4 regions of the Paenibacillus sp. AR247 genome follow, and region 4 is predicted to be linked to each of the others. Evidence: predicted binding sites of a transcription regulator. Region 4 holds the regulator's gene; each other region holds the start of a gene.
What was found. The regulator Rex, encoded in region 4, represses fermentation and respiration genes when NADH is low (regulators of the CRP and FNR family bind a similar motif). The targets are predictions, from matches to a motif close to TTGTGAAATATTTCACAA.
Positions count from the first base shown of each region.

Region 1: the regulator Rex is predicted to act here: its motif matches at 1,844-1,861, upstream of nirB (nitrite reductase large subunit NirB).
Region 2: the regulator Rex is predicted to act here: its motif matches at 985-1,002, upstream of qoxA (cytochrome aa3 quinol oxidase subunit II).
Region 3: the regulator Rex is predicted to act here: its motif matches at 1,010-1,027, upstream of CPT76_RS30455 (cytochrome ubiquinol oxidase subunit I).

Region 1 covers NZ_PCZT01000009.1:717,260-720,414, reverse strand. Annotated here, with positions in the region: gene CPT76_RS11375 (DUF1572 family protein) at 250-753, shown strand; gene CPT76_RS11370 (VOC family protein) at 1,159-1,644, shown strand; gene nirB (nitrite reductase large subunit NirB) at 1,883-3,155, shown strand, end outside.
Region 2 covers NZ_PCZT01000018.1:143,179-146,333, reverse strand. Annotated here, with positions in the region: gene CPT76_RS26410 (HAD family hydrolase) at 1-712, opposite strand, end outside; gene qoxA (cytochrome aa3 quinol oxidase subunit II) at 1,182-2,087, shown strand; partial or broken gene qoxB (cytochrome aa3 quinol oxidase subunit I) at 2,115-3,155, shown strand, end outside.
Region 3 covers NZ_PCZT01000023.1:303,479-306,633, forward strand. Annotated here, with positions in the region: gene CPT76_RS30445 (hypothetical protein) at 1-126, shown strand, start outside; gene CPT76_RS30450 (hypothetical protein) at 407-889, shown strand; gene CPT76_RS30455 (cytochrome ubiquinol oxidase subunit I) at 1,175-2,587, shown strand; gene cydB (cytochrome d ubiquinol oxidase subunit II) at 2,571-3,155, shown strand, end outside.
Region 4 covers NZ_PCZT01000006.1:9,470-12,624, reverse strand. Annotated here, with positions in the region: gene CPT76_RS04930 (cell wall elongation regulator TseB-like domain-containing protein) at 191-709, opposite strand; gene CPT76_RS04925 (amidohydrolase family protein) at 751-1,215, opposite strand; gene CPT76_RS04920 (redox-sensing transcriptional repressor Rex) at 1,112-1,807, opposite strand; gene dinG (ATP-dependent DNA helicase DinG) at 1,923-3,155, opposite strand, start outside.

The DNA.
Region 1 (3,155 bases), on a different contig from region 4:
AAAGAACGGGATTCCACTCCCATCAAAAGATTTCGGGAAGAGAACCTTTGGGTAGGTCAGCATTGGCATCATCTAAGGGATATCTTGGGCGGGATATAAGATTATGAATATCGGTGATAAGCCTCCGCTGAAACGAGAGATTTTTTGAATTGCCGTCTAAGTTTCACAAGGTGGGGCCAAGACAATGGATCGAATAGGGGCCAGTAGGGGATCCATAAAGTTCGGGCTAATAAACGAGGAGGTGTGAACATGGAACTAGCACTCGAATTTATCCAAAGCATGAAGGTCAAGCTGAAATCGGAACAAAGAGGGACGCTTAAAGCCATTGAACAAGTGTCTGAAGAAGATATTACCTGGCATCCGACTCCGGAAAGCAACAGTATTGCTAATTTGGTGGCGCATATTCGGGGGGCCGCACACTCACGGGTCGAGACGATTCTGTATAACATTCCGGACATGCGGGACAGGGATAAGGAATTCGAACGTGGACTGATGATGACGAAAAAAGAAGCATACCAGCATACAAAAGACGCGTTTGATATCATTCTTCAGTATCTTGAACAGCTTCAATCCGAGCCAGAGCAATTGATGTCCCAGCCTTTCCTCCTACTGCCGCCGCTTACATACAGCCAAGTGAACAACGAAACGACAGCACTAAATCTGATGATGGCGATGTTCAGAGAAGTGCACTACCATACGGGACAGATCATTTATATTGCCAAAATGAGAAAAGGCGAGTTAACTTGGGACTGAAGAGATCAGAAACTGTAGTTCTGTATATTTTTCGGAAAGGGGAAAGGGTATGGAAAAAATGAAATGGGTGCTGCTTGCGATCTCATCGTTGATCTTGGCAGTCTGCTCGTTACGGGCAGGGAATCTGTGCCTGCATCCAATGATCCCCGAGACAGGCCCTGTGGGTGAGCCTCCTGAACCTGACCGTTATCAAGCTGTTCTTTGGTATATAGCTTCCGGGTTGTTATTCATCTCATTCATCATCGCTGTTGTTCGATCGATCAGCAGCTGGGTGCAAGGGGGATGGCGTATACCTCATGATTAGCTGCCTGAAAACTAGAAACAAAGCAATCGAAAAGAAACGCCGGTTCCCCTGATAGGCTACAATCATCATAGAAATGAATATAGCCGGGAGGTATGACGCGAATGAAATTGCACAAGATTACCCCAAACCTGTGGTTCGATTCTCAAGCAGAAGAGGCGGCGAATTTTTATACGTCCATTTTCCATGATTCCCAAATCGGCAGAATTGTCCGCTATGGTCCGGAAAGCAGGGGTGTAGAGGGAACGGTGATGACCGTAGAATTTCAATTGGAAGGGCAGTCATTCGTCGCGCTGAATGGGGGTCCGCATTTTAAGTTCAATGAGGCCATATCTTTTATCGTTCATTGCGATGATCAGGAGGATCTGGACTATTATTGGGATAGGCTCTCCGAGGGAGGGGACGAAAAGGCGCAGGTTTGCGGTTGGTTAAAAGATCAATTCGGCGTATCCTGGCAAATCATCCCCAGCCATTTAACGGAGATGATCAGTGACCCCGATCCGGCAAGAGCAGGGCGAGTCATGCAAGCCATACTCCAGACGAAAAAGAAAATCGACATAAAGGCGCTGCAGCAAGCTTACGAAAATTAGCGGATATTCTTACCCGCGTAAAAAACGAAGGTTCGAAGAAAGGCCATCCATCAGGGTGGCCTTTTGCACTTTTGCTTCTTATGGTTGGAGGTCATCACAATAACGCCGTAAAATTCCTGTCCTTCGCCAATTTTATGTTTTAACCAAGCCACTGTGATTTACTTCACAGGCAAAGCCTCCCATATCCGTTACGATATAAATGTAATGAATTTCACAAGGTTGCACGGGAGGCGTGTTTATGAGCAGACGATTGGTGATGATAGGCAACGGGATGGCGGGGGCGCGGTGTATCGAGGAAATTCTTCGCCGGGACCGCGACCGCTACGAGATAACGATGATCGGGGATGAGCCGTATCCCAACTATAACCGAATTATGCTGTCCCCTGTGCTGCAAGGGAAAACAACGTTTGAAGAAATCACGATTAACGATTGGGACTGGTATCAGTCCAATAACATACATTTGCTGTCCCAGGAACGGGCTATAGAGATTAACCGAGCTTTGAAAGAAGTTCGAACCGACCGGGGAACCGTCATCCCCTACGACGAGCTCATTATCGCGACCGGATCCAGCGCGTTTATTTTACCTGTACCAGGACATGACCTGGAAGGCGTCGTCGGTTTCCGCACCATTGAAGACACGAAAATGATGCTGGAAACGGCTAAACAATACAAAAAGGCGGTCGTGATCGGCGGCGGATTGCTCGGCTTGGAAGCAGCTCGCGGATTGATGAACCAGGGGATGGAGGTCCATGTCGTTCATTTGCTGCCCCATCTGATGGAAATGCAGCTCGACGCGGCAGCGGCAAAGCTGCTTCAGCAGGACCTGGAAGCCCAGGGCATGAAGTTTCTGATGGAAAAGAAAACAACGGAAATCTACGGTGACGGGAGAGTACAAGGGCTTCGGTTCGAAGACGGAACGAACGTCGAATGCGATCTTGTCGTCATGGCCGTTGGCATTCGTCCCAATGCAGCGCTGGCGCGGGACGCGGGGCTGGCGGTTGGCCGGGCCATTCAAGTCAACGACCTGATGCAGACGACGGACCCGTCGATTTATGCCGTAGGCGAGTGCGCTGAACACCGCGGCATAGCCTATGGTCTGGTGGCGCCATTGTATGAACAGGGCATCGTGCTTGCGGACCACCTTACGGGCCGGCCAACGGAAGGTTACGCGGGCAGCGTGTTGTCCACGCAGCTAAAGGTAGCGGGATGCGATCTGTTTTCCGGCGGAGAAATCCATGCGGATGAGGACACGAAAGCCATCGTCGTGCAGGACGAGGTCGCCGGATCCTATAAAAAGATCCTGGTTCGCGAGAATCGCATCGTCGGCGTTGTGCTGTACGGGGACGTTTCCGACGGAACCCGACTGTTCAGCCTACTGAAGAAAGGCAGCGACATTCAGGAATATACGAGCGCCTCCGTGCTCCATAAAGCCGGGGGAGACAGCGGACTCGATGTCGCCTCAATCAGCGCGGACGAAACGATTTGCGGATGCAACGGCGTAACCAAGGGAC
Region 2 (3,155 bases), on a different contig from region 4:
GCAGAACGGATCTCATCTCCCCGTAGCCCCCCAGAATATGATGGGGCTGATGTCCGGTCGCAAACGGCTCGACCTTCCGATGGTTAAACCAGACAGATGTCCACCCCGCCTCCAACGCGCCGATGACGTCGTTGTTCCAGGAGTCGCCGATGTACCAGCTTGCCCCAGGCTCCGTTGCCGTCACCTCATTGACATGCCGGAACAGCCGGGGATCCGGCTTGTCGATGCCCACTGCTCCGGACACGAATACCCGTTCCAAGCCCACAAGCTTGTCCAGCCCGAGCGCACGGACTTTGTTCATTTGATGTTCCTTCGGGCCATTGGTGATCACGCCGACCACATCGCCGCGCTCCTGGAGCTCCCGGATCAGCTCCTGCGCCCCCGGAAACAGGCGAATGTCGAACTGCCCCTCCAAATAGGCCGCCTGAATCGCAGCCGCCTGCTCCCGGTCCACGTCGATGCCGAACTCCGCAAGGGCCAGCTGAATCCGCTGCTCGCGCATGTCCTCCAGATCCCCCGCATTCGCCGGATCATTCACATGTCCATGCCGGGCCGACAGCAAGTCGCTGTAATGCCGGAACCGGTGGTATACTTGTTCATAAGGAAAGCCGTCCGGCGGCGATATCAAGCGATCGAGCGCCTGCCGCAGCGGTTCCAGATGGTCATACAGCGTATCGTCCACGTCAAAAAACACCGCTCTTTGTTCACCCATTTTCTTTTTCTCCCCCATCTGCCTGTCCGCGATCACATGCCGGCTGCTGCCCGCATTAGCCCTCATATTGTACCATACAGCGGGCTTTTGGGACGCCTCAGCCGCCGTTTCAGCAGGAAGAAATCCGGTTAACGGCTTATGATAAGCCCTTTCAATTGTGACGAAACTGGCAACATTGACAAAGCCTTGTGCAATTTTGAACAAAAATGAAAATCCCCGATTTTCAGCGATTACAGTGATTTTTCGCACAATTTGAGGTTTTTTTAAAAATCATGTGAAGATGTTCACAGAATAACTGTAAATGATTTACATTTATTACTTTTGTTGCATTTGTTTTCGTTCCCCCGGATTACTAAGCTATGGCTATAAGGTTCATTATTTTTAGACCAATTCAGCTACATGTAACGCTAGAAAGGAGCTCACTGTGAAGAAAAAAAGATGGTTATTTTCTGGTTTATTTGTATCCATCATGTTGCTGCTTAGCGGATGCGACTCGTCGTCACTCATCGTGCTAGATCCGAAAGGTCCGCAGGCAAAAACGCAATCCAGCACGATTATTTTCTCCATCCTGATGATGGCTTTCGTCCTGATTGTTGTTTACATCTTGTACATCATCATGCTGACCAAATACCGGGCAAGCAAAACCAGTGACGATTATATCCCGCCTCATATAGAAGGTAACAAATGGCTCGAGTTCACCTGGATTGCGATTCCGGTTATCATTGTGGCCATTCTATCGGTTGTCACGGTCAAAACGACCAGTGCGGTGGAAAGTGTTCCTGCCGGTTACGAGGATCAGAAGCCGCTGGTTATCTATGCCGCATCGTCCAACTGGAAATGGCACTTCAGTTATCCTGAAGAAGGCGTTGAAACGGTGAACTATGTGAATATTCCTACAAACCGGCCGATCGAGTTCCGCCTGTATTCTTACGGACCGATTACGAGCTTCTGGGTACCGCAGCTTGGCGGACAGAAGTACGCCATGAGCGACATGGTCAACACGCTTCACCTGCTGGCCGACACACCGGGTTCCTTCATGGGACGTAACTCCAACTTCTCCGGTAAAGGCTATGCGCAGATGGAGTTTGAGGTACAGTCCATGAGCGCCGGAGACTTCAGCAAATGGGTCGACGATGTGAAGAAAACCGCGCCTCAATTGACTGAGGACAAATTTAACGCGCTGCTGAAAACCTCCTACGTTGGACGGGAATCCTTCTCTTCCACGCACCTCGGGTTCAACCCGCCGCCTGAAATGGATATGTCCGAAGGACATCACGGCAGCGGCAGCAGTGACAAAGATTCCGGCTCGGAAACGATGGATCATTCGGATATGAGCAATATGGAAGATATGGGGTCCATGGAACATGGAAACTAACATCAACTGGAAAGGAGACCTATCTGCATGAAATGGGACGAATTTTTTGTAACCGGTGAGCCGATGATCTATGCTGCCATGGTCAGTATCGTCGTCGTTTCCCTCGCCATTCTGATCGGCCTGACCTATTTTAAAAAGTGGGGTTATCTGTGGCGCGAATGGCTCACAACGGTTGACCATAAGCGGATCGGGGTCATGTACATCCTGGCCGCTCTCATCATGCTGTTCCGCGGCGGCATCGACGCCCTGCTGATGCGTACACAGCTCGCGGCTCCGGAAATGAAGTTTCTGGATGCGCAGCACTATAACGAAATCTTTACAACGCACGGCGTTATCATGATCCTGTTCATGGCGATGCCGTTCGTTATCGGACTTATGAACGTTGTCGTTCCGCTGCAAATCGGGGCGCGCGACGTAGCTTTCCCTAGACTGAACGCCGTCAGCTTCTGGATGTTCTTCTTCGGAGCGATGCTGTTCAACATTTCCTTCGTCATCGGGGGATCGCCGGATGCCGGCTGGACCGCATACTTCCCGTTGGCGAGCCTGGAGTTCAGCCCGACCGTAGGTAACAACTTCTACTCTCTGGCCCTTCAGATTTCCGGTATCGGTACGCTGATGACCGGTGTCAACTTTATCGTAACGATTCTGAAAATGCGTGCGCCAGGCATGAAACTGATGCGTATGCCGATGTTTACCTGGTCCGTCCTGATTACGAACGTTATCATTCTGTTCGCATTCCCGGTTCTGACCGTTGCCCTTGCCCTGATGATGTTCGACCGCATCTTCGGCAGCCAGTTCTTTACGATGGCGAACGGCGGTATGGATATGCTCTGGGCCAACCTGTTCTGGGTATGGGGACACCCTGAAGTATATATCGTTATTTTGCCGGCCTTCGGTATATTCAGTGATATTATTTCCACGTTCTCGAAAAAGAATTTGTACGGTTATAAATCGATGGTCGCCAGTATGGTGGTCATCTCGCTCCTGTCCTTTATCGTATGGGCTCACCACTTCTATACGATGGGCGCGGGCGTTATGGTCAACGGCTTCTTCTCCATCACGACGATG
Region 3 (3,155 bases), on a different contig from region 4:
CCTTTCATTCTGCCGCTCGTACTGTTTGATCTGCTGGTGATTGTGCTGGCGGACGGCCGTCACCATCATGTTCCGCATCCACACTATCCACACGGTCCGTATCCCGGCCCATACCGTCGTCTATAATCGGACTTGTTTCTGCGGCTAACAACCGTTTACACGAGGCGGATTTCGACAAAATGGCTGGTAAATGTTATCCTTTTGTCGTAATTTCATACAAAAAATGAAGCCGCACGCATGCCGCATTAAAGCGCTCTACATCCGGCAGCTGCGGGTTTCCCGCTTTGGAAGGCCCCCGAAAGGGGGCTTTTTTATATTTCCGGCACTTGGCACTATTTCTCACTTTGATTCTGTCCCTCAGAAGTAGTACATTATTAATTGAAATCATAAGGAGGTTTCCGAATTAATGTTCTATGAAGACAATGAGAATTTGAGCATCATGACCTACACCTTGAATAGCGGCATTAAAGGAACTGTACCTTTATCCAATAAGCAGATTCAGGAATGGATCGAGTGCTATCGCACAGATGCGAAATTCATCACAGCGATCGGTAAGGAGTTTTTCGGCCTGAATCCGGAGCTGGTCGCCGATTTTAAAGTGCATAATCGGTTCTCCAATTACGCTGAACTGATCAAGCCCGTAGTACCTTCTTCGGAGCCCGACAACACGGATCAGCTCTCGAAGGCGTACGAAGAAAATCGGGTGTACTTCAAAGTCGATTGCAAATGCGGTACGACTTACACGACCTTTTCCCAATACTACACGACCAAATGGTATTGTTCCAAGTGCAAGGAAATCGTATTTTTGGACAAGAAGAAGGGCAGAGTGCCGACCGATAAGGGCGATGCCTGGTACATGACCAATAAATACTATGTGGCACGGGACTAGCATGATTTCACGAACGAGCCTGAAGCAGGCAACATATATAGAGGAACTGAAGAATTGGACGGCTGCGCCGAAAGGTGCGGGCGTCTTTTTTGTGCTTGAAGGGCCTCATTTTTTAATATTTTGTGACTAATTTCACAAAATTAACGATTTGGGCTTGGTATTGTGACATAAATCACAATATTCGGATTCAAAGTCTGCCATGATACAGGAAGAAACGATGAAGCCAAGTTATCGGAACCTGTTAGGCGGGTTTTAAGAATAACGACAGGAAAGAGGGAAGAGACGATGGATGTAGTTATGCTGTCACGTATCCAGTTTGCCGCGACGACGATTTTTCACTTTTTCTTCGTGCCGCTATCCATTGGACTGGTGTTCACGATCGCGATCATGGAAACGATGTATGTCGTCAAAGGCAAAGAAGAGTACAAACGAATGGCTAAATTTTGGGGGAAGCTGTTCCTGATCAACTTCGCTGTCGGCGTGGTGACGGGGATCTTGCAGGAGTTCCAGTTCGGCATGAACTGGTCGGCTTACTCCCGCTTTGTGGGTGACGTCTTCGGGGCGCCGCTGGCGATCGAAGCGCTGCTTGCGTTTTTCCTCGAATCGACGTTTATCGGCCTGTGGATTTTCGGATGGGAGCGCCTGTCCAAAAAGGTCCACATGATCTGCATCTGGCTGGTCACGTTCGGCACGGTGATGTCGGCGTTCTGGATTTTGGCGGCCAACTCCTTTATGCAGCGTCCGGTCGGTTTTACGATCCATAACGGCCGCGCGGAGATGAATGACTTTCTAGCTTTGATTACGAACGGCCAGCTGCTGCTGGAGTTCCCGCACACGATTCTGGCGGCTTTTATGACCGGGGCCTTTCTGGTCACCGGGGTCAGCGCCTACAAGCTGCTGAAGAAGCAGGATACCGCCTTTTTCAAAAAATCTTTTGCCATCGCGGTGATCATCGGGCTTGTGTCCTCGATCGGCGTGGCACTGGTGGGCCACCAGCAGGCGCAATATTTGGTGAAGACCCAGCCGATGAAAATGGCTGCGACCGAAGCGCTCTGGGAAACGAGCAGCGATCCCGCGCCGTGGACGGTCACCGCATTTATCGATACGAAAAATCAGACCAATACCGGGGAATTCCAAATTCCCTACCTGCTCAGCTTCTTGTCTTACAGCAAGTTTTCCGGCGAAGTGACGGGGATGAAGGAGCTGCAGTCCCAATATGAACAGCAGTACGGCCCAGGGGATTACATTCCTCCCGTGCGCACGACCTTCTGGAGCTTCCGCATCATGGTGGCCAGCGGCTCGCTGCTCATTGTGCTCAGCTTGTATGGCGCCTATCTTGCGGCACGCAAAAAGCTCGACAACCGAAACACCTGGTTTATGCGCCTGATGCTGTTTGCCATTTCGCTGCCGTTTATCGCCAATACGTCGGGCTGGATCATGACGGAGATTGGACGCCAGCCTTGGACCGTATTCGGGCTGATGACGACAGCCGACGGGGTGTCGCCGAGCGTCACGGCCGGCCAGGTATTGTTCTCCATCATTGCTTTTACGGCCATTTACGCCATTCTGGCGGTGGTCATGGTGTATCTGTTCGTCCGCGTCATCAAGAAAGGACCGTACGCCGACAACGCTGCTCATTCGAATGAGTCGGCCGATCCATTTGATAAGGAGGGAGTTCCGCATGCTGTCTCTCAATGAGCTGTGGTTTGTCCTTGTAGCTGTGCTGTTTATCGGGTTTTTCTTTCTGGAGGGTTTTGACTTCGGGGTCGGGATGTCCACGGGCATTCTGGCCAAAAACGATACGGAGCGCCGGGTGCTGATCAATTCGATCGGCCCCTTCTGGGATGCCAACGAGGTGTGGCTGCTGACGGCCGGCGGCGCGATGTTCGCCGCATTCCCGAACTGGTACGCGACGCTGTTCAGCGGTTTTTACACACCGCTGGTGCTCCTGCTGCTCGCCCTGATCGGGCGCGGGGTGGCTTTTGAATTCCGCGGCAAGGTGCAGACCACTGCTTGGAAAAAAACGTGGGATGTCGTCATCTTCATCGGCAGTCTGCTGCCGCCGCTGCTGCTCGGCGTCGTCTTCGCCGACCTGATCCGGGGGCTGCCGATCGATCAGGCGATGGAAATGAAAGCCGGATTTTTCGGCGACATCGTCAACCTGTATTCCGTGGTCGGCGGGCTCACCATGGTAGTGCTCTGCCTCGTGCACGGACTGATGTTTACGACGCTTCGGGTCACCGGCGACCTGCAGGTGCGGGCCCGC
Region 4 (3,155 bases):
ATCCTCTAATTATAGTACAATCCGGGCTGTTCGTCATATATATCTCTTCAATACAAATAAGAGTATATCACATTGTATATACTAAATCGAAGGTAAAGTGTGAATATATTTTAAATATTATCCTTTGTAAGCCAAAGAACCCCATTTGAGGATGGGGTTCTTTCTGCATGATATGGCCGTTTAAACAAAATCATCGATTGGGCAGCGTGAACGGGCTGCCGATTTCCGCTCCGTCGCTGAACCGGTAAAATTGATAGTAATAGTGATCTTTCACTTTGTAGAACAGCTGCCATACGTATTCTCCGTTATAGACACCCGGTACGAGGCGCATATCTTTAATGCCGGGAATGGAGCTTTTGATTTTGGCCTTCATCTTCTCTTTGGACATACCGCTGCTCAAAAGCTCTTGATGCACGGTATTCTGGCCTTCCTTGGGTTTTCCCTGATCGGTGAACTGCACCCAGACCATGACCTCCTGGCCCGTCTTGTTCGTTCCTTCCACGACCCAGTAGATGCTGTTCTGGTCCCACACAGACTTTTGGGCATCGGCGACCGACACGATTCCGGCTTCCTGCTTCGCTTTGGCAATAGCGGTGTCCTTTTCGCTCCATTGATCCTGCAGCACGTAAATAAAATAACGGTAAGCGCCGAAAATGATCAGCAGCAGGGCGACAATGCCGAGAAAGATCCATTTTTTCTTGTTCTTCAACCTGAACTTCCTTTCTGAAAGGTGAGCTAATCATCCCGGTCTTATCGGGAGAGAAGACCTTCAAAAGCCGCTTGGGCTTCCCTCCGGATGCGTTCCTCGTCCAGGGTGAGACAGCTGCCGTGCTTCACGACCTGCTTTCCGTCCACCCAGACGTGCTCAACGTCCTTCGCGCTGGCCGAATAAATGACGTGTGAAATGAAGTCCGTACGCGGCAGAAAATGAGCCTGGTCCGTATTCACCGCGATAAAATCCGCCTTCATTCCAGCCTCAAGTGCACCGACTCCCTCCAGGAACAAGGATTGGGCTCCGTAGATCGTGCCCATACGCAGCGCTTCCGCCGCGGGAACCGCCGTCGGATCTCCCGAGACGCCTTTATGTATCAAAGCAGCAAGGCGCATTTCTTCAAACATGTCCAAATTGTTGTTGCTCGCCGCACTGTCGGTTCCCAGGGAAACCGTAATGCCTGCCTGCATCATGTCGGTAACGCGGGCCACACCGCTCGCCAGCTTCAGGTTGCTGCCAGGGTTGTGTGATACCGTCACGTGATGCTTCGCCAAGAATCGTCGGCGCAAAATTCAGAATCGCTTCGATCCCGGCCGCAATCAGCTGATCGGCGACGTTTTGCGCTTCGAAATCCGGGACGGTAATAATCCCGATCCGGATATTTTTGCTTTGTATCGTTTCTTTCAGCTCATCCATGGCCTGTACCGTCAAGGTGTTGATGCGCGTGCCGATTTTGGACGGATTGGCGTCAAACACGGCCACGATCTTCATATTTTCCTTCAGGTAAAAGTTATAGTTGGACAAAGCTTGACCAAGATTCCCCGCTCCGACCAGCACCGCGTTGATCTGCTGGTCCAAATTCAGAATTTGACGGATCTTCTCGATGAGATAGGACACGTCATACCCTATCCCCTTACGGCCAAAATCCCCGAAATACGCCAAATCCTTGCGGATCTGCGCCGGGTTGAGATCCAGCTTCTGCCCGAGCTCCTGGGAGGAGACCGTGGCCACCTCCCGCTTGTTCAGCTCATTTAGATATCTAAGATAAATAGGCAATCTGCGGACAACCGCCTCGGATATTTTCTCCGATTTCATGCATGTTCCCCCTATTGAACGGCTTGAATATTTATTTGGTTATATAGATTGAACTAAAGTTTTCATTGAACTTCCTGTTCAAACCGCTTTAGTTCATTCTATCTAATGGACTCATTTAAGACACACCGTCCTGATGAAGCCATTCAGAGATGCGCGGAACCATCTGGTCTGTCTGCATATGCTCCATTTTCGGTCCAGGCAGCGAGTACAGGAAGTACTTCCCGTAATACGATTCGATGACGCGCGTGTCGTATACGATGACGATGCCCCGGTCATGGGCGGTGCGGACCAGCCGCCCGAAGCCCTGCTTGAAGCGGATGACGGCCTGCGGGACCGACAGCTTCATGAACGGGTTCTTCTTCTGGCGCTGCAGCAGCTCGCTCTTCGCTTCCACCAGCGGATGGTTCGGCGGCTGGAACGGAAGCCGGACGATGGCCAGGCACGTCAGTGCTTCACCCGGGATGTCCACGCCTTCCCAGAAGCTGCTCGTTCCAAGCAGCACCGAAGCGCTGCTGTCCGTAAACCGCCGGATCAGCTTCGTGCGGCTGCCGCTGTCTACGCCCTGTCCAAGCACGGCGATGTCGCTCTGTGCAAGGGCTTCTTTCAGCGGCTCGTATACCTGGCGCAGCATGCGGTACGAGGTGAACAGTACCAGCATCCGGCCGTGGGTCGCGATCGCAGCGTCCGCGAGTGAGCGGGCCAGCGTTTCGACAAACAGGGCGTCCCCGACGCTTCCCTTCACGCTTGGAAAATCCCGCGGAATGACGAGCAGCGCCTGGTCCCTATACCGGAACGGGGACGGAAGCTGGACCGTCACAAGGCGTCCGCTGTCCTGGTCCTCCTGCAGTCCAAGGTTGTCGATCATATACTGGAACGATTTATCTACGGATAAGGTGGCGGACGTCAGGATGACGCTCTTTTTCTTATCAAAAAACAGCTCCTTGAGCTGCTTGCTGACGTCAACCGGAACAGCGTACAGCTGGAGCGATTTGCTGCGGAAATGGCCGCTCGCCTCCATCCAGTACACGACGGTTTCGTCGTTCAGCGTCATAAAGAACCGGAGATTCTCCCGCTCGGAGCTGAGGTCCTTGAGCAGCCCGCCGATATCGGTGATCAGGCTGTCGGAACCGTAATCATCCTGCTCCTCCTTGTATTCGGACAGCATCTTTTCGCCTTTGCGGACGATTTCCCCTACCGTGACAAAAATCTGGTTTTCGAGCGCCGCCAGCGTCTCCCACTCTTTCGGCTTTTTCCCCGGCTGAAGGCGCAGCGTATACTGGCCGCCGTCGCCGGGAGCAGCGTCGCTCCGTTCCGGAAGCAGACCGAAGAGCAATTCGCTCAGCTTGTC